DNA from 3 places in the Nocardia sp. NPDC051030 genome. Region 3 is predicted to be linked to each of the others. Evidence: riboswitches for the same ligand, from Rfam matches in the RefSeq annotation. Region 3 holds a riboswitch; each other region holds the start of a gene.
The links. Region 3 has a riboswitch for S-adenosylmethionine ahead of AB0N05_RS28810 (aminotransferase class V-fold PLP-dependent enzyme). Riboswitches for the same ligand answer to the same signal wherever they lie in the genome.
Positions count from the first base shown of each region.

Region 1: linked by a shared signal. The riboswitch ahead of AB0N05_RS18115 (rhodanese-like domain-containing protein) and the one ahead of AB0N05_RS28810 (aminotransferase class V-fold PLP-dependent enzyme) in region 3 are both predicted to bind S-adenosylmethionine.
Region 2: linked by a shared signal. The riboswitch ahead of AB0N05_RS27970 (amino acid ABC transporter permease) and the one ahead of AB0N05_RS28810 (aminotransferase class V-fold PLP-dependent enzyme) in region 3 are both predicted to bind S-adenosylmethionine.

Region 1 is NZ_JBFBCD010000005.1:89,122-96,336, reverse strand. It holds gene AB0N05_RS18125 (FAD-dependent oxidoreductase) at 1-636, opposite strand, end outside; gene AB0N05_RS18120 (DUF4878 domain-containing protein) at 930-1,367, shown strand; SAM riboswitch class IV at 1,460-1,575, shown strand; gene AB0N05_RS18115 (rhodanese-like domain-containing protein) at 1,590-2,012, shown strand; gene AB0N05_RS18110 (O-succinylhomoserine sulfhydrylase) at 2,068-3,282, shown strand; gene AB0N05_RS18105 (type 1 glutamine amidotransferase family protein) at 3,402-4,046, shown strand; gene AB0N05_RS18100 (helix-turn-helix domain-containing protein) at 4,093-4,539, shown strand; gene AB0N05_RS18095 (HAD-IIA family hydrolase) at 4,547-5,305, opposite strand; gene fgd (glucose-6-phosphate dehydrogenase (coenzyme-F420)) at 5,626-6,633, shown strand; gene pta (phosphate acetyltransferase) at 6,820-7,215, shown strand, end outside.
Region 2 is NZ_JBFBCD010000009.1:2,440-9,654, forward strand. It holds gene AB0N05_RS27955 (hypothetical protein) at 1-46, shown strand, start outside; gene AB0N05_RS27960 (hypothetical protein) at 184-897, shown strand; gene AB0N05_RS27965 (flavin reductase family protein) at 1,075-1,620, shown strand; SAM riboswitch class I at 1,707-1,799, shown strand; gene AB0N05_RS27970 (amino acid ABC transporter permease) at 1,808-2,773, shown strand; gene AB0N05_RS27975 (amino acid ABC transporter ATP-binding protein) at 2,770-3,534, shown strand; gene AB0N05_RS27980 (ABC transporter substrate-binding protein) at 3,569-4,549, shown strand; gene AB0N05_RS27985 (LLM class flavin-dependent oxidoreductase) at 4,554-5,624, shown strand; gene AB0N05_RS27990 (ABC transporter substrate-binding protein) at 5,621-7,215, shown strand, end outside.
Region 3 is NZ_JBFBCD010000009.1:194,349-201,563, forward strand. It holds gene AB0N05_RS28810 (aminotransferase class V-fold PLP-dependent enzyme) at 1-1,284, opposite strand, end outside; SAM riboswitch class IV at 1,335-1,450, opposite strand; gene AB0N05_RS28815 (biliverdin-producing heme oxygenase) at 1,628-2,287, shown strand; gene AB0N05_RS28820 (LysE family translocator) at 2,459-3,094, shown strand; gene AB0N05_RS28825 (flavin reductase family protein) at 3,101-3,649, opposite strand; gene AB0N05_RS28830 (YbaK/EbsC family protein) at 3,707-4,180, opposite strand; gene AB0N05_RS28835 (2-oxo-4-hydroxy-4-carboxy-5-ureidoimidazoline decarboxylase) at 4,221-4,541, opposite strand; gene AB0N05_RS28840 (crotonase/enoyl-CoA hydratase family protein) at 4,688-5,509, shown strand; gene AB0N05_RS28845 (MDR family MFS transporter) at 5,663-7,215, shown strand, end outside.

The sequences.
Region 1 (7,215 bases), on a different contig from region 3:
AGCGGGACCGCGGCGGCCGAATACGTGCACTTCGAGGGCCTTATTGCCCCGGAGGCCTTCGTAGACGTTCGGCGGGATCTCGGTGGGGAGCAGTTCGTCGCCGGTCTTGGCGAGCACGCGGGCCACATCGAGCGCGACATTGCCGACGCCCAGGACCGCGACCTTCTCGGCCTCGAGGGGCCAGTTGCGCGGCACGTCCGGGTGGCCGTCGTACCAGGAGACGAAGTCGGCGGCGCCGTAGCTGCCGTCGAGGTCGATGCCCTTGATCTCCAGCGCGCGGTCCGCATTGGCACCGGTGGAGAAGATGACCGCGTCGTAGAAGCCGCGCAGGTCTTCGAGGGTGATGTCGACGCCGTAGTCGATATTGCCGAGCAGGCGGACCTGCGGCTTGTCGAGGACCTTGTGCAGGGCGGTGATGATGCCCTTGATGCGCGGGTGATCCGGTGCGACGCCGTAGCGGATGAGACCGAACGGTGCGGGCATCCGCTCGTAGAGGTCGATGCTCACGTCGGCATCGGACTTCATCAACGCATCGGCGGCGTAGATACCGGCCGGGCCTGCGCCCACGATCGCAATGCGGAGCGGGCGGGTCGCTGCACCGTTGTGCTGATCGGAGACTGCACTCTGTTCGGTCATTCTTACGCGCACCCTTTGGGTCGAAACTACTTGTCGTCGTACTCAGCCGTCGTTTCTTAGCTTAGGCTAAGTTGACGCCCTCGCCTCGGGGTGGTGCTCCGGAGCCGGAACCCCCGACGCTGCAGCGTTGCTGCACGGTATGGCTATTCCCGCTTCCGCGCGGGAATTGTGCCGATTCTATCGGTGAGGTGGACACCCGCCCGCGCCGAGTAGGTGAACTGTGCGACTGCCCATCTCCGGCGCAAGCCGGTGTCGGCCTCTTTACACCCGCGCCGACCAGGCATGATCTACCCATGAGCGACGTCGAGGAGAAGCCGGAACGGATCGACCAGGGCGAAACCCGGACCATGTTGCCGTTTCTGGTGGCGGCGGGCGTCATCGTGCTGGTGGTCATCGGAATCGTGATCGCCGCGCTGGTGTCACCGGCTGAGAAGAATCTCACAGATTCCAATCGACTGGCCATCGCCGCCCGCAACTTCACCGAGTCCGGCAGCGGCACCGACAGATTCGACAAGGCCACCGCGTGTCCCGGGTTCGACGACAAGCGCTCGCCGCTGAATATCCCGGATCAGACCGGCCAGAAGTTCGACCTCGTCAAGGTCACCGACACCACCATCGACGGCGATAAGGCCACCGCCGCGGTCACCGTCCGCGCCGACGGCCGGGAAAACACCTCGACCTGGCACTTCACCAAGACCGACAACACCTGGCTGGTCTGCAATGCCGGGTAGCCCCGCTCCGGCCTGATCGTGCCCGCGCGCGCGTTCCAGGGTCTGGGAGAAGGGTTTGACACCGGGGCCCCCGCTCGGTCAATCTCAACCCAGGTCATGAGTACCAGTGGCAAGCCCCGGCTCGCTGGTCGGCAACCCTCCTCCGCGGTGGGGTGCTCCGGGTGACGACCTGGCCACGCATCGAACAGCGATGCGGCAAGTGCGGATTCACAGGAGGTACAAGTGAGCTACGCGGGTGACCTGACGCCGAAGCAGGCGTGGGAACTGTTGCGCGACAATCCGGATGCGGTGCTGGTCGATGTGCGCACCGAAGCCGAATGGCGTTTCGTCGGCGTGCCCGACACCAGCGGCATCGGCCGGCCCACCGCCCTCATCGAATGGGTGGACACCACCGGCACCCCCAATGCCCGATTCGCCGACCAGTTGAAGCAGGCGCTGACCGACCGCGATGCCGGTTCGGACGCGCCCGTCATCTTCATCTGCCGCTCCGGCCAGCGATCCATCGGCGCGGCCACCGCCGCGACGGCCGTCGGCTTCGCGCCGTCGTTCAATGTGGTCGAGGGCTTCGAAGGCGCACTGGACGCGCAGGGGCATCGCGGCAGCACCGGCTGGCGAGCGGACGGCCTGCCCTGGCGGCAGTCGTGAGCGCGCACGGCTCTGGCTCGAACGCGCACAGCCCTAGCTCGAATTGGAGGCAGTCATGATCACCGGTGGCGCATTCGACAAGCCGCTTCCCGAGGGTGTCGGCCCGGCGACTCAGGCCGTGCGTGGCGGCCTGCGGCGTTCCGGCTTCGAGGAGACCTCCGAGGCCCTCTACCTGTCTTCCGGCTTCGTCTACGAAAGTGCCGAGGCGGCCGAGGCTTCCTTCACCGGCGATATCGAGCATTTCGTCTACTCCCGCTACGGGAATCCGACGGTCGCCATGTTCGAGGAGCGGCTGCGCCTGATCGATGGCGCGGAGGCTTGCTTCGCCACGGCGAGTGGCATGTCCGCGGTGTTCACCGCGCTGGCCGCTCTGCTCGGCACCGGTGATCGCCTGGTCGCGGCGCGCAGCCTGTTCGGCTCCTGCTTCGTGGTCTGCAATGAGATCCTGCCGCGCTGGGGCGTGGAGACCGTCTTCGTCGACGGCGAGAACCTGGACGAGTGGGAAGCGGCGCTGTCCGTCCCCACTCAGGCCGTGTTCTTCGAGACCCCGTCCAACCCGATGCAGTCCCTGGTGGATGTCCGCCGGGTCACCGAGCTCGCGCATGCCGCGGGCGCGAAGGTGGTGCTGGACAATGTCTTCGCCACCCCGCTGCTGCAGCGCGGCTTCGACCTCGGCGCGGATGTTCTGGTCTACTCGGGCACCAAGCACATCGACGGTCAGGGCCGAGTCCTCGGCGGCGCGATCCTCGGCTCGCAGGAGTACATCGACGGCCCGGTGAAAAACCTTATGCGCCATACGGGTCCGGCCTTGAGCCCCTTCAATGCCTGGACGCTACTCAAGGGTTTGGAGACCATGCCGTTGCGCGTGCGTCAATCCAACGAGTCCGCGCTGAAGGTCGCCGAGTTCCTGGAACAGCACCCGGCGGTGTCGTGGGTGAAGTACCCGTTCCTGAAGTCGCATCCGCAGTATGACCTTGCGCAGCAGCAGATGTCGGGCGGCGGCACCGTGGTCACCTTCGAGCTGAAGGCGGCCCCGGACGAGGCCAAGAAGCGCGCCTTCGAGGTGCTCAATGGTCTCCGAATCATCGATATCTCCAACAACCTTGGTGATTCGAAGACCCTGATCACTCATCCTGCCACCACCACCCACCGCGCCATGGGCCCGGAAGGCCGTGCGGCCGTGGGTATTACGGATGGCGTGGTCCGCATCTCGATCGGCCTGGAAGACATCGAGGACCTGCTCGGCGACCTCGCGGGTGCGCTGAGCTGAATTCATGACGACCCCTGCGGGGCCGGACCGTCATCGACGGTTCCGGCCCCGTTGTCGTATCCGGGAAGGGGTCTGGACTGTCATTGACAGCATGCTGTCAAATATGACAGGATGCTGTCATGATGAAAACAGTGCACCTGGCCATCTTCGACACCTACTCCGACTGGGAGGTCGGCTACGCGACGGCCTACATCCATCGCCGACTGTGGCAGCGTGAGCTGGGAAACTGGCAGGTCAAAACGGTTGGCATCAGCGCGGATCCGGTGACTTCGATGGGCGGCCTGCGGGTCGCGACGGATGTTCTGCTCGATGAACTGTCGCCCGCCGACAGCGCCATGCTGATCTTGCCGGGCGCGGACACCTGGGAGAGCGGCGAATTGGCCCCGTTCGCCCGCAAGGCCGAGGGATTCCTCGCGGCCGGGGTGCCGGTGGCCGCCATCTGCGGCGCGACCTTCGGTCTCGCGAAGGCGGGTCTGCTGGACGATCGCTCGCACACCAGCAATGCGGCGGAATACCTTGCCTTCAGCGGATATTCGGGCGGCGAAAAGTTCGTGTACGAGCCTGCGGTCACCGACGGTGACCTGATCACCGGCAGCGGCACCATGCCGGTCGAGTTCGCGCGCGAGATCTTCGCCAAGCTGGACATGTACGAACCGCACGTGCTCGAGGCCTGGTACCGCCTGTACGGGCACAACGATCCCGCCGGTTTCTACGCGCTCGACGAGTACGAGAAGAAGCGGGCGGCGGAGTCCGGCGAGCAATGAGGGAGAATCGCTCGCAGTATGCGGGCCTCGGCGCACAGGAGGTGAGATGACCCGCACCGAACCGGAGTTGTTCAGCACGGCCGCTATCACCTCGTTCAAGTTGAACGGCCAGTTCCTCGCGATCGCAGAGGAACTGGCGCGCCCCGCCGGTATCACCGCGGCTTGGTGGCAGGTGCTCGGGGCGGTGCTGCGCGAGCCACTGCCGGTGGCCGGTGTCGCCCGCGAGATGGGCATTACCCGTCAGAGCGTGCAGCGCATCGCGGATCTGCTGGTGGACAAGGGATTAGCCGAATACCGCCCGAACCCGGCGCATAAGCGCGCCAAGCTGGTGGCCATCACCGAGGCCGGTCACGACGCGCTCCGGCGCATCGATCCGCAGCACGCCGAGATGGCCGCGAAACTCACGGCGAAGCTCGGCATCGAACGGCTCGCGCGCTTCGCGGATGCGCTGACCGAATTGTCGGCCGCGCTGGAGGCGATCGAATCCGTTTGAGCGCGGGCTATTCGGCGAACGGGTCCTTGGTCCGGCCGACGAGTTCGGCGACCGATTGCAGGACGCGGGTGGGGCGGTAGGGGTACTGCTCCATGGTGGCCTGGGTGGAGATGCCGGTGGTGACCAGGATGGTGCGCATGCCGGCCTCCAGACCGGAGATGACGTCGGTGTCCATGCGGTCGCCGATCATGACGGTGGACTGCGAGTGCGCACCGATGCGGCGCAGGGCCGAGCGCATCATGAGCGGGTTCGGCTTGCCCACGTAGTACGGGTCCTTGCCGGTGGCACGGGTGATGAGCGCGGCGACGGAGCCGGTGGCGGGGAGGATGCCTTCACGGGAGGGGCCGGTGGCGTCCGGGTTGGTGGCGATGAAGCGCGCGCCCGCCGAAATGAGCCGGATGGCGGTGGTGATGGCCTCGAAGGAGTAGGTGCGGGTTTCGCCGAGCACCACGTAGTCGGGGTTGCTGTCGGTGAGTACGTAGCCGATTTCGTGCAGGGCGGTGGTGAGCCCGGATTCGCCCACGACATAGGCGGTTCCATTGGGTCGCTGGTCCCGCAGGAAGGTGGCGGTCGCGAGCGCCGAGGTCCAGATGGAGTCGACGGGGATGTCGAGGCCGGTGTGCTTGAGCCGGGCCTGCAGATCGCGTGCGGTGTAGATGGAGTTATTGGTGAGCACCAGGAACGGGATCTCGTTATCGCGCAGTTCGGCGAGGAATTGGTCGGCCCCGGGCACCAGGTGGTTCTCGTGCACCAGGACGCCGTCCATATCGGTCAGGTAGGACAGAACCGGTGTTTCGCTGGAGGTGGTCACGGGCCAATTGTCCGCTATCAGGTGCCGGAACGGGCTCGGACGTTCACACAAACTCGAGCGGGTGACCAGTCACGTGGAATAACAGCATGTGGAATACCCGGTCGCGACCCTCGGTTCGATGTTTTTGATGTGACCCCTGCCGCACCGCCGTGCGCCGCTGACTATCGTGCGAAGTGGACCAATCCGGCGATGCGGTACCCCGCAGATCGGACGGTCGGGCGGGTGGCTCGGCCCCCGTACGACACAGCGCAACAGAGGCGACAGGAGTGGCGCAGGTGAAGGACCTCAAGCTCGGATACAAGGCATCCGCGGAACAGTTCGGCCCACGGGAACTGGTGGAGATCGCGGTCGCGGCCGAGGAGCACGGCCTCGACAGTGCCACGGTGAGCGACCACTTCCAGCCGTGGCGGCACAATGGCGGGCACGCCCCCTTCTCGCTGGCCTGGATGGCCGCGGTCGGCGAGCGCACCCAGCGCATCCAACTCGGCACGTCGGTGCTGACCCCGACCTTCCGCTACAACCCGGCGGTCATCGCGCAGGCCTTCGCCACCATGGGCTGCCTGTACCCCGACCGCATCATGCTGGGCGTCGGCTCCGGTGAGGCGCTGAACGAGATCGCCACCGGATTCCGTGGCGACTGGCCGGAATTCAAGGAGCGTTTCGCCCGTCTGCGCGAATCGGTGGATCTCATGCGCGCCCTGTGGACCGGCGAGCGCGTCGACTTCGACGGCGAGTACTACAAGACCGTCGGCGCCTCCATCTACGACGTGCCCAAGGACGGAATTCCCGTCTACATCGCGGCGGGCGGTCCCCTGGTGGCGCGCTACGCGGGCCGCGCCGGTGACGGTTTCATCTGCACTTCCGGCAAGGGCATGGACCTCTACACCGAGAAGCTCATGCCCGCCGTCGCCGAGGGCGCGGCCAAGGTCGGCCGCGCCGTCGACGATATCGACCGCATGATCGAGATCAAGATCTCCTACGACACCGATCCCGAACTGGCGCTGGAGAACACGCGCTTCTGGGCCCCACTCTCGCTGACCCCCGAGCAGAAGCACTCGATCACCGACCCGATCGAAATGGAAGCCGCCGCCGACGCGCTGCCCATCGAGCAGATCGCCAAGCGCTGGATCGTCGCCGCCGATCCCGACCAGGCCGTCGAGCTGATCAAGCCCTACCTGGACGCGGGCCTCAACCACCTGGTCTTCCACGCCCCCGGCCACGACCAGCGCCGCTTCCTCGAACTGTTCCAGCGCGACCTGGGCCCCCGCCTCCGCGCTCTCTGACCTGCGAATCCTTCACCCCGCGCCGCCTATTGAGGCGCGGGGTGTCGTATCTCTGAGGTGAGGGAGCGATGGTGGTGGTATTTCGTCCGTATTCCCGCCACCATCGCTCCCTCGCGCGTAGTGATAAATGCTACGAAGGTGCGGGTGGGCGGGGGTTAGTGCATAACGGTCGGTAGGCTTCCGATCATGGCTGCCGCACCGGTTTCCAGTGTGTACATCGCGTCCCCCGAGGGGGACACCGGTAAGTCGACTGTGGCGCTCGGCGTGCTGCAAGCGCTGGCCGCGACCACCCCGCGAGTGGGGGTGTTCCGGCCCATCACGCGGTCCGCCCACGGGCGGGACTACATCGTGGAGTTGCTGCTCGAGCACTCCACCGCCGATGTGGATTACGACGAGGCCATCGGCGTCACCTATGAACAGGTGCACGAGGACTCGGACGCCGCGATCAGCGAGATCGTCATGCGGTATCACGCGGTCGCCAAGCAGTGCGATGCCGTGCTCATCCTGGGCAGTGATTACACGGATGTGGCCAGCCCCAGCGAGCTGCGCTACAACGCGCGCATCGCGGTGAATCTGGGTGCG
Region 2 (7,215 bases), 190 kb from region 3:
GCAGTACTTCACCACCGTCAATCAGCCTTTCGTGGCGGCCAAGTAATTCCATTCGGCACGAAATCGAGGGTGCCGCGCCAGAGTTCATCGGTGCGGCACCCTCGATCTATGTTCTGTTCGTTTGACCAGGATTCGATCCTCAGGTTCCACCCTGCGGAATCACCTGATGAGGAATCGAACTCCATGCTGTCTAAGAAAATGGCCGCCAGTGCCGCGATGATGATCGCTGCCGTCGGTATCGCCGCGGGCACCGCGGGCGCGGCCCCCATCGCCGACGACAACGGCGTGATCAACTACTCCGCCACCGCCACCGAGACCAACACCATCATCCGCACAGATGCCGGTTCGATGGTTGTCGACAATGGCATCTTCAAGATCAAGGCCGCCGATGGCACCGTCGTCGCCGGTACCGAGCTGAAGTTCAATGTCGATGACTTCCAGTTCCCGATCGCGGCCGAGATCAAGGATCACGTCGCGACCCTGACTCCCGAGTTCAATATGGAGAAGGCCGTCTACAAGCCGGTCGCTCAGGAGATCAACCTCCCGTTCGAGAACTCCGCTCCGTGGAAGTCGGATTACGACCGTGAGCAGGCCGCCTGGAAGCGCATGACGGACACCATCTCCATGGGCGCCACCATCGCGACCCTGGTCGGCGGCATCGGCGGCGCGGCCGTCGGTTGCGTCATCGGCTTCGGTGTCGCGGGTGTCGCTTCGGCTCCACTGGCCGCCCTGTTCGGTGCGGGCCCGATTCTCGGCTGCCTCGGTGGCGCGGCTGCCGTCGCCTTCCTGGGCACCCTTGCGGGTCAGCTGTTCATCACCGCCCCCGTCGCGATCGCCGCGGCGTACAACTACTTCACCACCATCAACCAGCCGACCCTCCAGACGTCGGCCAAGTAATTCCGCGAAACTCGCGGGGACAGATGAACCCGCTCGGTCCTTGGGACCGGGCGGGTTCGTCTATTTCGGCTGGGGGCGTTGGGATCGCGCTGAGCCGAACCCTGTCCCGCCCCGCACCGGCCTGCTGTCCTGGATGGGATGCCCGGCGCGGGTGCCGGGGGAGCGGAAGGTCCGGTTATGGGTGAGCTCACGGTGATCCACGGCGAGACGGCGGCGTTGACGCCCGTCGACGGCACGGATCTGCGGAAGACGTTCGGGCACTTTCCGTCCGGAGTGGTGGCGGTGTGTGCCCGGATCGGCGGCGTGCCGCACGGTTTGGTGGTGAGCACCTTCGTGCCGGTGTCGCTGGATCCGCCGCTGGTGTCCATCTGTGTGCAGTACTCGTCGGAGACTTGGCCGCGCCTGGAGCAGGCCAGCCGCCTCGGTTTGAGCCTGCTCGGCAGCGATCAGCAGGAGGCTGCACGCACTTTGAGTTCGCGTTCCGGCGATCGCTTCCGCAATGTCGGCCTGCACACCGGCAATGGCAATGCGGCCTTCGTGGCCGGTGCGACGACCTGGCTGGAAGCCTCGGTCTACGAGCAGGTTCCGGCGGGTGATCATGCGGTGGTGCTGCTGCGCGTGCACCGGCTGAGCACGCATCCCGGCACGGAACCGCTGGTATTCCACCGCAGCTCTTTCCGCGCTCTCGACAACCCCCCCGAGGCGCGCGAGGTAGCAAGTTGATCTCGCGCGGTATTCCCCGGGGCGGCAATTGAATTCACGCTGATCGTGAGGGGCGACACTCGCCCCGCCGCTTCGTATCGTCTTCTTCACCATCCAGAGCGACCGAGAGACCTGGCTCGCAGACGTCGCAGCAACCCCCTGACCTTAGGTGCGGGTGCTACCGCCAGGACCGATGGAGGACGAATCCATGAGCATCCTCGCAGCGGGCCCCGAGCAGTCGGCGGCGGCCGGCTCCATAACCGAAGTAGACGACGACGGTGCGCTGCCCGTCGCCCGCACCCGCCATCCGTGGCGGTGGGTGACGAGCGGCATCGCGTTGGTGCTGGTCGCGCAGTTCGTGCACGGCCTGGTCACCAATCCCGGCTGGGACTGGTCCACTTTCGCGCAGTACATCACCGCCTCGTCGGTGCTGGCGGCCTTGAAGGTGACCTTGGAGTTGACGCTGTGGGGTACCCTGCTGGGCTTCTTCATCGGCATCTGGCTGGCCATCGGCCGACTGTCCAGTAATCCTGTGCTGCAAGTGATTTCGTGGGTCTACATCTGGGCCTTCCGATCCATTCCGCTGATCGTGCAGCTGCTGTTCTGGTTCAACCTGGCCTACCTGTACAAGACTCTGGCGCTGGGCATTCCGTTCGGACCGGAGCTGGTGCGGTTCGAAACCAATGGCGTGCTCAGTGGATTCACCGCGGCCGTCATCGGTTTGGCGCTGCATCAGGCCGCGTATTCGGCGGAAATCATTCGCGCGGGCATCATCTCGGTGGATCAGGGCCAGTGGGAGGCCGCCAAGGCGCTCGGCCTGCCGTGGCGCAAGCAGTTCTTCACGATCATCGCGCCGCAGGCCATGCGCGGCATTCTGCCGAATGCCGCGAATGAGGTGATCAGCCTGTTCAAGGGCACCTCGATCGTCTCGACCATGGCCATCGCGGAGCTGTTCTACCAGGTACAGGTGATCTTCGGCCGCAATGGCCGGGTGGTGCCGCTGCTCATGGTGGCCACGGCCTGGTACATCCTGCTCACGACCGTGCTGACGATCATTCAGTACTACATCGAACGTCACTTCGCGAAGGGCAGCGTGCGGAACCTGCCGCCGACGCCGTGGCAGCGAGTCCGTGGCAGCTTTGCCGATATCCGATCGAAGGCGGCGGCACGATGAGCGAATTCGCGGTCGAATTGCGCGGTATCCGAAAGTCTTTCGGCACCCACGAGGTGCTGAGCGGGGTCGACCTGGCGGTGCGTCCCGGTGAGGTCACCGTCATTCTCGGCCCCTCCGGTTCCGGCAAGTCCACGCTGCTGCGCACCATCAACCATCTGGAGAAGGTGGACGCCGGAATCGTCCGCGTGGGCGGCGAGCTGGTCGGCTACCGGCGCAAGGGCAATCGCCTGCACGAGCTGCCGGAGCGGGAAATCCTGCGGCAGCGTTCGCGCATCGGATTCGTCTTCCAGAACTTCAATCTCTTCCCGCATCTGACGGTCCGCGAGAATGTGGCGCTCGCTCCGATCGCTGCGCAGGGCCGCCACAAGGCCGAGGCGCATGCGGAGGCCTTCGAGTTGCTCACCCGAGTCGGCTTGGCGGACAAGGCGGATGAGCATCCGCGCCGATTGTCCGGCGGTCAGCAGCAGCGGGTGGCGATCGCCCGAGCCCTTGCTCTGCGGCCCGAGGTGGTGTTGTTCGACGAGCCCACGTCGGCGCTCGACCCGGAGCTGGTCGGTGAGGTCCTGGATGTGATCCGGGAGCTGGCCCGCGGCGGCGCGACCCTGGTCATCGTCACCCACGAGGTCGGCTTCGCCCGCGAGATCGCCGACACCATCGTGCTCATGGACGCGGGCCGCATCGTCGAACAGGGCCCGCCGCATCAAGTGCTGGACGCTCCCGCGCATCCGCGCACCAAAGCTTTTCTCGCGCACGTCCTTTGACGCGCGCCTATTTCGAGGTAAGGAACCACATCTCATGTCCAAGGCAAGCCGTCGCAGACGGATCGCGGCCCTGACCGCATTGGCGGTCCTGAGTCTGTTCGCGAGTGGCTGCGGCAAGGGCGACGGCGGTGCCGACACCTTGAAGACCGTGAACGGCCTGACCTACGACCTGTCCCCGGAGCAGACCGGCCGCGTGCACGCCGAGAAGGTGGATGCCATTGCGGCACAGGTGCCGTCCGCCATTCGCGAGCGCGGCACGCTGATCGTCACCGGCACCGTCGGCGCGACGCCGCCGCTGGGTTTCTACGCCACCGACGACCGCACCGTTGTCGGCTCCGAGGTGGACTTCGGCAACCTGATCGGCGACATCCTGGGTCTGAAGGTCGAGCGGCGGAACGCCGACTGGGCACAGAACTTCGTGAAGATCGATTCGGGTGAGGTCGACGTCTTCATCTCCAATGTGACGGTCACCGAGGAGCGCAAGGAGAAGTTCGACTTCGCGACCTACCGGCTGGACAATATCGCCCTCGAGGTTCCGAAGAACGCCGATTGGACCTTCCAGGACCGTAAGTCGGTGGCGGGCAAGCGGATCGGCGTCACGGCGGGCACCAACCAGGAGCAATTGCTGGTGAAGTGGAACGAGGACAATATCGCCGAGGGACTGCCCAAGGCGGATCTCACCTACTACCAGCAGGCCAGCGACTACTACCTGGCGTTGTCCTCCGGCCGTATCGACGGCTACCTGGGCCCCAACCCGTCGGCGCAGTATCACGTCGCGTCGGTGGGCCAGTCCAAGGTGCTGACCACCCTCTCCGGCGCGGGCGATGTGCTCCAGGCCGAGATCGGTGTTCTCACCCGCAAGGACAACGGCCTGGTCGGGGCCTTGCAGCAGGCCGTCCAGTACGCCATCGACCACGGCACCTACCAGAAGGTCCTGGACCGCTGGGGCCTGAGCAGCGAAGCCGTCAAGCAGTCGCAGATCAACCCGCCCGGCCTGCCGAAGAAGAAGGGCTGAGCGCATGAAGTTCCTGCAACTCACCCTCATCACGCACACCCCCGACCCGGTCACCGGCGTCACCGAATCCCCGCGACAGCGACTGCGGCGGGTCATCGACAGTGCCCGCCTGGCCGAGGAACTCGGCTATGACGGTTTCGCGGTGGGGGAGCGGCACGAGGACCCGTTCATCTCGGCCGCCCCGCCCGTGGTGCTCAGCCATATCGCCGCCGTGACCGACCGCATCGCGTTGTTCACCGGTGTCACCACGCTGAGCCTGCTGGACCCGGTCCGCGCCTTCGAGGATTACTCGACCCTCGACAATCTGTCCGATGGCCGCCTCGAAATCATTATCGGCAAGGGCAATGGCGCGGCGCAGGCGCAACTGTTCCACGTCACCACCGACGATCAGTGGGACCGCAATCGTGAAGGCTACGAACTTTTCCGGCAGTTGTGGGAGAGCGATAGCGTCACCTGGAGCGGCCGCTTCCGGCCCTCACTGACCGAGGCCAAGGCCTTGCCGCGCCCGCTGCAACCGCGCCTGCGCATCTGGCACGGCAGCGCCACCAGTCACGAATCCGCGGATTACGCGGCGCAGCACGGGGATCCGCTGTTCTCCGCGAATGTCACCAATCCGGTGGAACCGTACGCGGAGCTGGTCGCCCACTATCGCGAACGCTGGGAGGCCTACGGGCACGATCCGGCGGAGGCGCTGGTCGGTGCGGGTACCGCCGGATTCCTGGTCACCCGCGATTCCCAGGAGGCGGTGGATGCCTACCGCCCCATTTTCGAGGCTCGCCAGGCGACCGCCCGAAAGTTCAATGTGCCCATCGTCTTCGACACCGTCGAGGATTTCGTCGAGCGCTCCTCCGCGCTGATCGGCAGTCCACAGCAGGTCCTCGACAAGCTGCACCGCTACCACGAGCGGCTCGGCCACGAGGTGGTCCATTTCAGCGCGGACGGTGACGGGCGCACCGATAAACAGCACCGCGAAAGCCTCGAACTGTTCCAGGCGGAGGTGGCTCCCGAGCTGCGCCGCCGCATTCCGAGCCGTCCGCTCGGTGCAGCTCGCTACCCCTCCGGAGATCCCCAGTGAGAAGTCCCGTCCTTGCCGCCGCGAAGCGACCCGTCGCCCTGGTGGGCGCGCTCGCCGCCACGTTCACGCTCGCCGCTTGCGGCAGTGACTCGGGCGGTGCCGAGAATGCCGGTCCGCCGCAGCCCGGCGGCACCCTGCGCTACGGCCTGTCGACCGCCCCGACCTGCTCCGATCCGGCGCAGTCGAGCACGAATCAGACCATCTATGTGACCCGCCAGGTGGTGGACTCACTGGTCGATCAGGACCCGGAGACCGGGGTGATCAAGCCGTGGCTGGCCGACAGCTGGTTCGTCAGCGCGGACGCGAAGTCGTTCACCTTCCACTTGAAGGACGGCATCACCTTCAGTGACGGCACCCCGCTCACCGCAGACTCGGTGCGCAAGAACTTCGACGCCACCCTCGCTCTGGGCGGTGCGAAGGCTCCCCTCGCGGTGAGCTATCTGGCCGGATACACCGGCAGCACGGTGGTCGATCCGCGCACGGTGCGAGTGGACTTCGGGGTGCCCAATGCCCAGTTCCTGCAAGCGACTTCGACGTCGCAGCTCGGCATCCAAGCCGATTCCACCGTCACGAAATCCGCCGACGACCGCTGCCTCGGCACGAATATCGGCAGCGGCCCGTTCACCTACGCCGACTGGAAGCAGAATGCCTCGGTGACGCTGGCCAAGCGCACCGGATACAACTGGGGCTCAGCGGTTTTCGCCAAGCAGGGCGATGCCTACCTGGACAAGATCGCGTTCACGGTGGTCCCGGAGTCGGGCGTGCGCACCGGCAGCCTGGGCTCCGGCCAGCTCGATGCGATCAGTGACGCCCTGCCGCAGGATGTCGCGCAGATCGAGGGCTCCGGCGGTCGCGTGCAGTTCACCTCGAACCCGGGCATTCCATTCGGCTTGCAGCCCAATGTGAATCGCGGCCCGCTGCGCGATCCGGCGGTGCGGGCGGCCTTCCTGCCCGCCATCAATCGCCAGGAACTGGTGGACACCGTGCTGGGTCCGCAGTTCAAGACCGCGACCAGCCCGCTGGCCTCCCGCACGCCCGGATTCGTGGATCTGTCGTCGCGGGTCAAATTCGATCAGAACGCCGCGAAGCAGATCCTCGACAAGGCCGGTTGGACGCCCGGCGCCGACGGCATCCGGGTCAAGGACGGGCAGCGCCTGTCGGCCTCTGTCATGTACGCGTCGGTATTCGCTGGTAATCAGGCGATTCTCGAACTGACTCAGCAGCAGCTGCGCGCCGTCGGTATCGAGCTGAAGCTGGATCCGGTCTCGGTGCCGGATTGGACGACCCGGCAGAACGCCAAGGACTTCGAGTTCAACTACTACAACAGCACCCGCGCCGACGGCGATATCCTGCGCACCACCTTCGGTGTGGATCAGCGCAATCTCAATGGCCGCGGCCCGAACGAGAAGCTGGATGCGCTGCTGACCGCGGAGCTGTCCACCACCGATAGCGCCGAACGCGCCCGCATCATCGGCGAGGCGCAGGGCGCGGTGCTCGACGAGGGCCTGTGGATTCCGACCGTGGAACTCTCCCAGGCCATCGGCATCGCCAAGTCCACCTCCGACGTGAAGTTCGAGGCCTCCGCGCGCCT
Region 3 (7,215 bases):
GCCGCTGTTGAACGGGCGGGTCTCGGGGACCGGGTTCCAGTGGCCTTCGGTGCGGGCGTAATTCCAGGTCGGGCCGTTCTCGACCAGCGTCGAGATGGCGTCGATGAGGCGGTCCACGTCGGCGGCGGTGCTGCCCAGGCCGATGCTGGCGCGCAGGGCGGAGTCGACGCCCAGGCGGGCGAGCAAGGGGTGCGCACAGAAGCGGCCGTCGCGTACGCCGATGCCGTGTTCGGCCGAGAGGTAGGCGGCTACCTGGGCGGGCTCGAAGCCGTCCACGGTGAAGGCGACGATGCCGACGGCGTCGGTGCTGTCCCGGAAGATGCGCAGGAAGTTCACGCCCGGAACGGTTTTCAGGCCGTAGCGCAGGCGGTGGGTGAGGTACTGCTCGTGCTCGAGCACTGTCGTCTGGTCGAATCCGGCGAGGGCGTCACAGGCGGCGGCGAGGGCGGCCACGCCGAGGACGTTCGGGGATCCGGCCTCGTGGCGCTGCGGGGCCGAGGCCCACTCGACACCGTCCGCGGTGACCGAGCGGACCGCGCCGCCACCGGCCAGGTACGGCTCGGCCTTGTCCAGCCAGTCCCGACGGCCGACCAGTACGCCCGCACCGAACGGCGCGTACGCCTTGTGGCCGGAGAAGGCCAGGTAGTCGATGCCGGCGGTCTGCAGATCGATGCGGCGGTGCGGGGCCAGCTGGGCGGCGTCGACCAGGATGCGGGTGCCGCACTGGTGCGCGATCCAGGCCAGGCGCTCCAGCGGGAGCAGTTCGCCGGTCACATTCGAGGCGCCGGTAACCGCGAGCAGCGCAGCGGGTTTGGTGCACAGTTCGGCGACGACGCGCTGGATGGTCTCCTCGATGGTGTCGGCGATCGGCACCACGCGGCGGCCATTGCGGGTCCACGGCAGGAAGTTGGCGTGATGCTCCACGTCCAGCACCACGGTGTCGCCGGGCACGCAGGAGGCGAGCAGGTTCAGCGAGTCGGTGGTGTTGCGGGTGAAGACGACGACCTGGTCATCGGCCGCATTCAGGAAGCGGGAGACCGAACCGCGCGCGGATTCGTAGCAGTCGGTGGAGACCCGGGAGGCGTAGCCCGCGCCGCGGTGCACGCTGGCGTAGAACGGCAGCAGCTCGGCGACCCGGTCGGTGACCTGCTGCAATGCGGGGGCGCTGGCGGCGTAGTCGAAGTTGGCGTAGGTGGTGGTGCCGCCCTGGACGAGGGGCACCTGGAGATCACATCCGGAAACCTTGGCGAGAGCGGCACAGGTCTGGTCGGCGAAAGCAGTCATCACGAAATCCCGTCGGCTATTGGGACACGCGATCAGAAATGGTGATCGAGAGTCCGCGCTTGCCGCGCCCGGTTTGGGCATGCGGCCTGGTCGTCACCCGGAGCACCCCACCGCGGAGGAGGGTTGCCGACCAGCGAGCCGGGGCTTGACGCTGGTACTCATGACCGTTTCCGAGACTGGCAGATTCGTCCGGGGGTTGTCAACCTGGCCCCGAAAATCATCCGAAAGTTGGATCGGGTGGACCGCAAAGTTCGAATCGCGAGATCGTTGCTGGAGCGTACGGTTTAGAGGAGGTTAGGGTAGCCATAGTGGTGCCCCCGGGAGTTGAAACGAGGTTGCACCCATGTTGGAGACCAGCACGCCGTTCTCGACGCTCATTCGCACCGCGACGGAGCAGCAGCACAACGAGGCCGAACACTCCACCTTCATGCGCGACCTGCTCACCGGGCAACTCGGCGTCAAAGCCTTCTACCGCTACACCGCGCAGCTCTGGTTCGTCTACGACGCCCTCGAAAAGCATTCCGCCGCACTCGATTCCGACCCGGTCGCCGGGCCGTTCGTGCGCCCGGAACTGGACCGCCTGGCCGCGCTCGAGGCCGACCTCGCCTACCTCGGCGGCGAGAACTGGCGCGACGAACTGACCGCGCTGCCGTCCACCGCCGCCTACGCCGCCCGCATCGACGAGGTCGCGCAGGACTGGCCCGCCGGTTACGTCGTGCACCACTACACCCGCTACCTGGGCGATCTCTCCGGCGGCCAGGTCATTCGCGGCACCGCCGAGAAGCTGTGGGACCTGCCCAAGAAGGGCGACGGCGTCCGCTTCTACGTCTTCGACGGCATCACCAATCCGGCCGCGTTCAAGCGCGAGTACCGAGAGAGCCTGGACCAGCTTCCCATTGAAGGTCCGGAGGTCGATCGAGTGCTCGACGAGGCGCGGCTCGCGTTCACGATGAACACCGAGGTGTTCCGTGAACTGGGCTCGGAATTCAGCGCGCGGAACTGAATCTCGGTCTGTAAGCCCAGGAAAGCCGTCGGCCCTTCGGTGTTCATCGGACACAGTCGTCAGGGGAGGGCCGACGGCTTTTCGCGAAATAGGCACCGGGCGAAATAGGCACCGGGCGAAATAGGCACCGGGCGGTTGCGCTCCGGGCTCCCCGTGGGTTGCCATGGTTGAGTGAGTATTTCGCTGCTGCTGAGCTTTATCGGGTTGTGCGTGCTGCTGTCCGTCACACCTGGTCCGGATACATTTCTGGTGTTGAAGTTCGCGGTGGCCGGGCGACGTCCCGCCATTGCGGCGGCATTCGGGTCCTCGCTCGGCGGGCTGGTGTGGGCGGTGGTGGTCGCGGCGGGTGTGGCGGCGCTGCTGGAGCAGTCGGCCACGGCGTACCGCACGCTGAAGGTGATCGGCGGAATCTACCTGGTGTACCTGGGGATTCGTGCGCTGCTCGCGCATCGCAAGTCCCGGCGCGAGAGTGAATCCTCCCTCGATTCCGAGATCACGCGAGCGCATGAATCATCGGTTCGCTCTGCATTCGCTGCTGGATTGCTGTCCTGCATTTTCAACCCGAAGGTGGGGTTGTTCTACCTCGCGGTGCTGCCGCAATTCCTGACGCATGTGACGTTCGCGAACACGCTGACCCTCGGCGCGATCGAATCCACCATTGCCGCAAGCGAAATGGTGCTGGTGGCATTGGCGGCCTCGCGCGCGGTGGCGCTGCTGCGCAATCCCCGCATGCGGGCCCGCCTGGAACAGGCGAGCGCGGCCATTCTCGCGGCGCTGGGGATCGGGACGGCCGCCTCGGCGGCCTGAAAGGCGTCAGTCGGCGATCTCGGCGCGGTGATACGCGCCGTTGTAATAGACCAGCGGTCCGGCCGCGGGTGCCTCGTCGGTGTTGTCGTACACGCGCGTCACCAGGCCGATGACCAGGGTGTGATCACCGACCGGAATCAGCTGGTGCACGCTCGCGCGTACCCAGATCGGGGTGCCGTGCAGCACTGGTTCGCCGGTTTCGATCGTGGTCCACAGCGAGCGATCGCTGAAACGCTCCTCGGCGGACCGGCTGAACCGTTGGGCCAGATGCTTCTGATGTTCGCCCAGGAAATGCACGACCAGGGATTCGGCCTTCAGCAGGCCCGCGATGCTGGACGAGGTCTCGGCGATATTGAACGAGATCAGCGGTGGCTGTGCCGAGAGCGAGGCGAAGGACGTGGCGGTGAATCCGACCGGGCCCTGCTCCGAATCGAGCGTGACCACGGTGACGCCCGCGGGATAGTGCCGCATGGCGGCGCGATATTGCTGGGCGGTGATACCGCTCAAATCGTCGGGCACGTCTAGCTCGGCACCGGGCGTCGGAGAATCGGTCACGTTCCGAACCTACGTGGTCGAGCGCCCGGTTATTCCCCGCTGTGCAGAATCTCGCTCTCAGTCCACATCGATGGCCAGTCCGGCCGTGATCCGCACCAGCTCGCCGAAGGTGGTGCGGAAGATCGTGTTCGGATGGCCGCCCGCCGCCCACAACTCCTGATGCTGGGACAGCGCATTGTCGATGAAGGTGGGCAGGTTGGTGGGATGCCCGAGCGGGGCGACGCCGCCGACCGGCTGCCCGGTCACCTGCCGCACCATGGCGGCGGGGGCGCGGGTGAGGGTGCCGTCCAGGCGGCGGCCGGTGCTGTCCAGGTTCACCTGGTGTGCGCCGGAGACCAGCAGCAGGACCGGATCGTCGTCGAGTAGGAAGACGAGTGACTTGGTGATGGCCCCGACGGCAACGCCCAGGGCTTCGGCCGCTTCGGCGGCGGTGTGGGTCGGATTGGCCTGGGTGAGGATGACTCCGTGATGTCCGCGCGCGATCAGAGTGTCGGAGACTTTGGACGCGACCGGCGGCAGGGACCTGCGCATGGCAACCAGGGTAGAGCGATTGCGGTGGATGTGCCCGAGATCAGTAATCGGGATAGCCCTCCTCCGGGCCGAGCATGCCGGTGATGCGCGCCCGCGTGATCCGCGTCAGCTCCTCGACGGTGCGCTCCGAAATGGTTTCGTGCACACAGGAATCGAAGACCCGCTCCAGACCGGCGGCGGACAGGGCGTGCAGTTCGGCATCGGCCGCGGTGTGCAGTGCGGCATGGCCCGGGTAGGGGCGGCCGTCCGCGATTTTCTCCGCCCAGGTGACGCTGCAACAGCACTCGAAGAGCGCGTGCACGGCCCGCTGCCGGGAGAGGTGATTGAAGCGATCGAGGCCGATTCCGTGATGCATCAACATCTCAGACCTCCGCGCACGAGTGTGAGCCAGTGGGACGTTGTCATCGTCCCTTCCCGAAGTGCCTGGAAACCAGTGCGGCGCAGCAGAATTAGCACAGGATTTACACCGCTCTCCCGGATCGTCCGCACCCCCGATACGCTGGACGAATGACTGAATGGAAGGCTTTCACAGTCGAGAGCAAGGACCACGTCGCCCAGGTGACCCTCACCGGCCCCGGAAAGGGCAATGCCATGGGCCCGGATTTCTGGCGTGAGCTGCCGCTCATCTTCGGCGAACTCGACCGCGATCCCGAGGTGCGGGCCATCGTGCTCACCGGGTCCGGGAAGCACTTCTCCTACGGCCTGGACCTGCCCGCCATGGCGGGCACCTTCGGTCCGCTGCTCGCCGACAAGGCCCAGGCCGCGCCGCGCACCGACTTCCTGCACGAGGTCCGCGGCATGCAGGCCGCGGTCACCGCGGTCGCGGACTGCCGCAAGCCGGTCATCGCCGCGGTCTCCGGCTGGTGCATCGGCGGCGGGCTCGACCTGATCGCCGCCGCCGATATCCGGCTGGCCAGCGAGGACGCCAAATTCAGCCTGCGCGAGGCGAAGGTCGCCATCGTCGCCGATATCGGGTCGCTGCACCGGCTGCCGGGGATCATCGGCGAGGGGCATCTGCGCGAACTCGCGTACACCGGCAAGGACATCGACGCCGCGCGTGCGGAGAAGATCGGCCTGATCAACGACGTGTACGCGGATCAGGACGCGGTCGTGGACGCGGCGCACGCGCTGGCTCGCGGGATCGCGGAGAACCCGCCGCTCGTGGTGCAGGGCATCAAGGATGTGCTGGACCAGCCGAAGGCGGGCAAGGTCGCGGACGGGCTGCGGTACGTATCGGCGTGGAATGCGGCCTTCCTGCCCTCGCAGGATCTGACCGAGGCGATCCAGGCCGTCTTCGAGAAGCGCCCGCCGCGCTTCCAGGGGAAGTAACAACTCTCGTCACTCACGTCCGAGACCGCTTGCTCAGCAGGCGGTCTCGACGCTTATTCGGGGGCAATCGCGGGCTGATTCGCATCGCCTAAAAAGGAATGTGGACCTCCGGTTGTGGGCCTATCGTGGGCGGGAGGGCTTGGGAGGTTGGCCATGGCTACATCCGAGGTGAGCGAAGAGACCGGTGCGGGCGGGTTCACGCATCGGCAGATCCTGGTGATTCTGAGTGGGCTGCTGCTCGGGATTCTGCTGGCGGCGCTCGATCAGACCATTGTGTCGACGGCCATTCGCACGATCGCGGATGATCTCGACGGGTATGCGCTACAAGTGTGGGCGACCACCGCGTATCTGATCACCGCCACGCTGGCGACGCCGTTGTACGGGAAACTCTCGGACATGTACGGGCGCAAGCCGTTCTATCTTGCCGCCATCACGATTTTCCTGGTCGGCTCGCTGGCGTGCTCGTTCGCGCAATCCATGTACGAGCTGGCGGTGTTCCGCGCCGTGCAGGGGCTGGGTGCGGGCGGGCTGATGTCGCTGGCGCTGACGATTGTCGGCGATATCGTGAGCCCGCGGGAAAGGGCCCGCTACCAGGGGTATTTCCTGGCCGTCTTCGGGACTTCCAGTGTGATCGGGCCGGTGCTTGGCGGGCTCTTCGCGGGGCAGGACTCCATTCTCGGCATCTCCGGCTGGCGGTGGGTGTTCCTGGTCAACGTGCCCATCGGAATGTTCACCCTGGCCGTGGTGACCCGGGTGCTGCATCTGCCCGCACGGGAGAAATCCCGTGACCGCGTGGACTATTGGGGTGCGGCGGTGCTGGCCATCGGCATCACCCCGCTGCTCATCGTGGCCGAACAGGGCCGTGAATGGGGTTGGGGGAGTACCAGATCGGTGCTCTGCTACGTGGTGGGCACGGTCGCGGTGCTCGGGTTCGTCGCGGTGGAGAAGGCGCTCGGCGATGCCGCGCTGATCCCGCTGCGCATCTTCGCCAACCGGACCTTCGCGCTGGGCGTGGTCATCTCGTTCGTGGTGGGCGCGGGCATGTTCGGTGGAATCCTGCTGCTGCCGCAGTATTTGCAGGCCGTGCGGGGCGCGAGCCCGATGATCGGCGGCCTGGAGATGATGCCCATGGTGCTGGGCATGATGATCGGCTCGATCCTGTCGGGGCAGCTGATCTCGCGCACCGGGCACTACCGGGCGTACACGATCCTCGGCGCGTTCATGATCACGCTGGGCCTGTTCCTGCTGCATTACCTGAAGGCCGATACCGCCTTCTGGATCGTGGTGCTGTTCATGCTGTGCGTCGGCTTCGGGCTCGGCAATCTCATGCAGCCGCTCATCATCGCCTTGCAGAATGCCTTGCCGCCCAAGGATATGGGTGTCTCCACGGCCGCGGCGACCTTCTTCCGGCAGATCGGCGGCACGCTGGGTGCGGCGGTATTCCTGTCTGTCCTGTTCACCAGGCTCGCGCCGAATATTCGCTCGGAGCTCGTCTCGGCCATGCAGGACAAGGGATTCCAGCAGGCCCTGGTGGCGGGAGCCAATGATGGCAATCCGGCCGATATGGCGTTCTCGCGCGGTGTGCTGAGCGGTGACACCTCCGCCGCCAAGAGTGTGCTCGGGGACAGCTCCGTCATTCAGAAGCTGAATCCGGTGCTGGCCAAGCCTTTCCAGGTCGGGTTCGCGGAATCCCTGTCCACGGTATT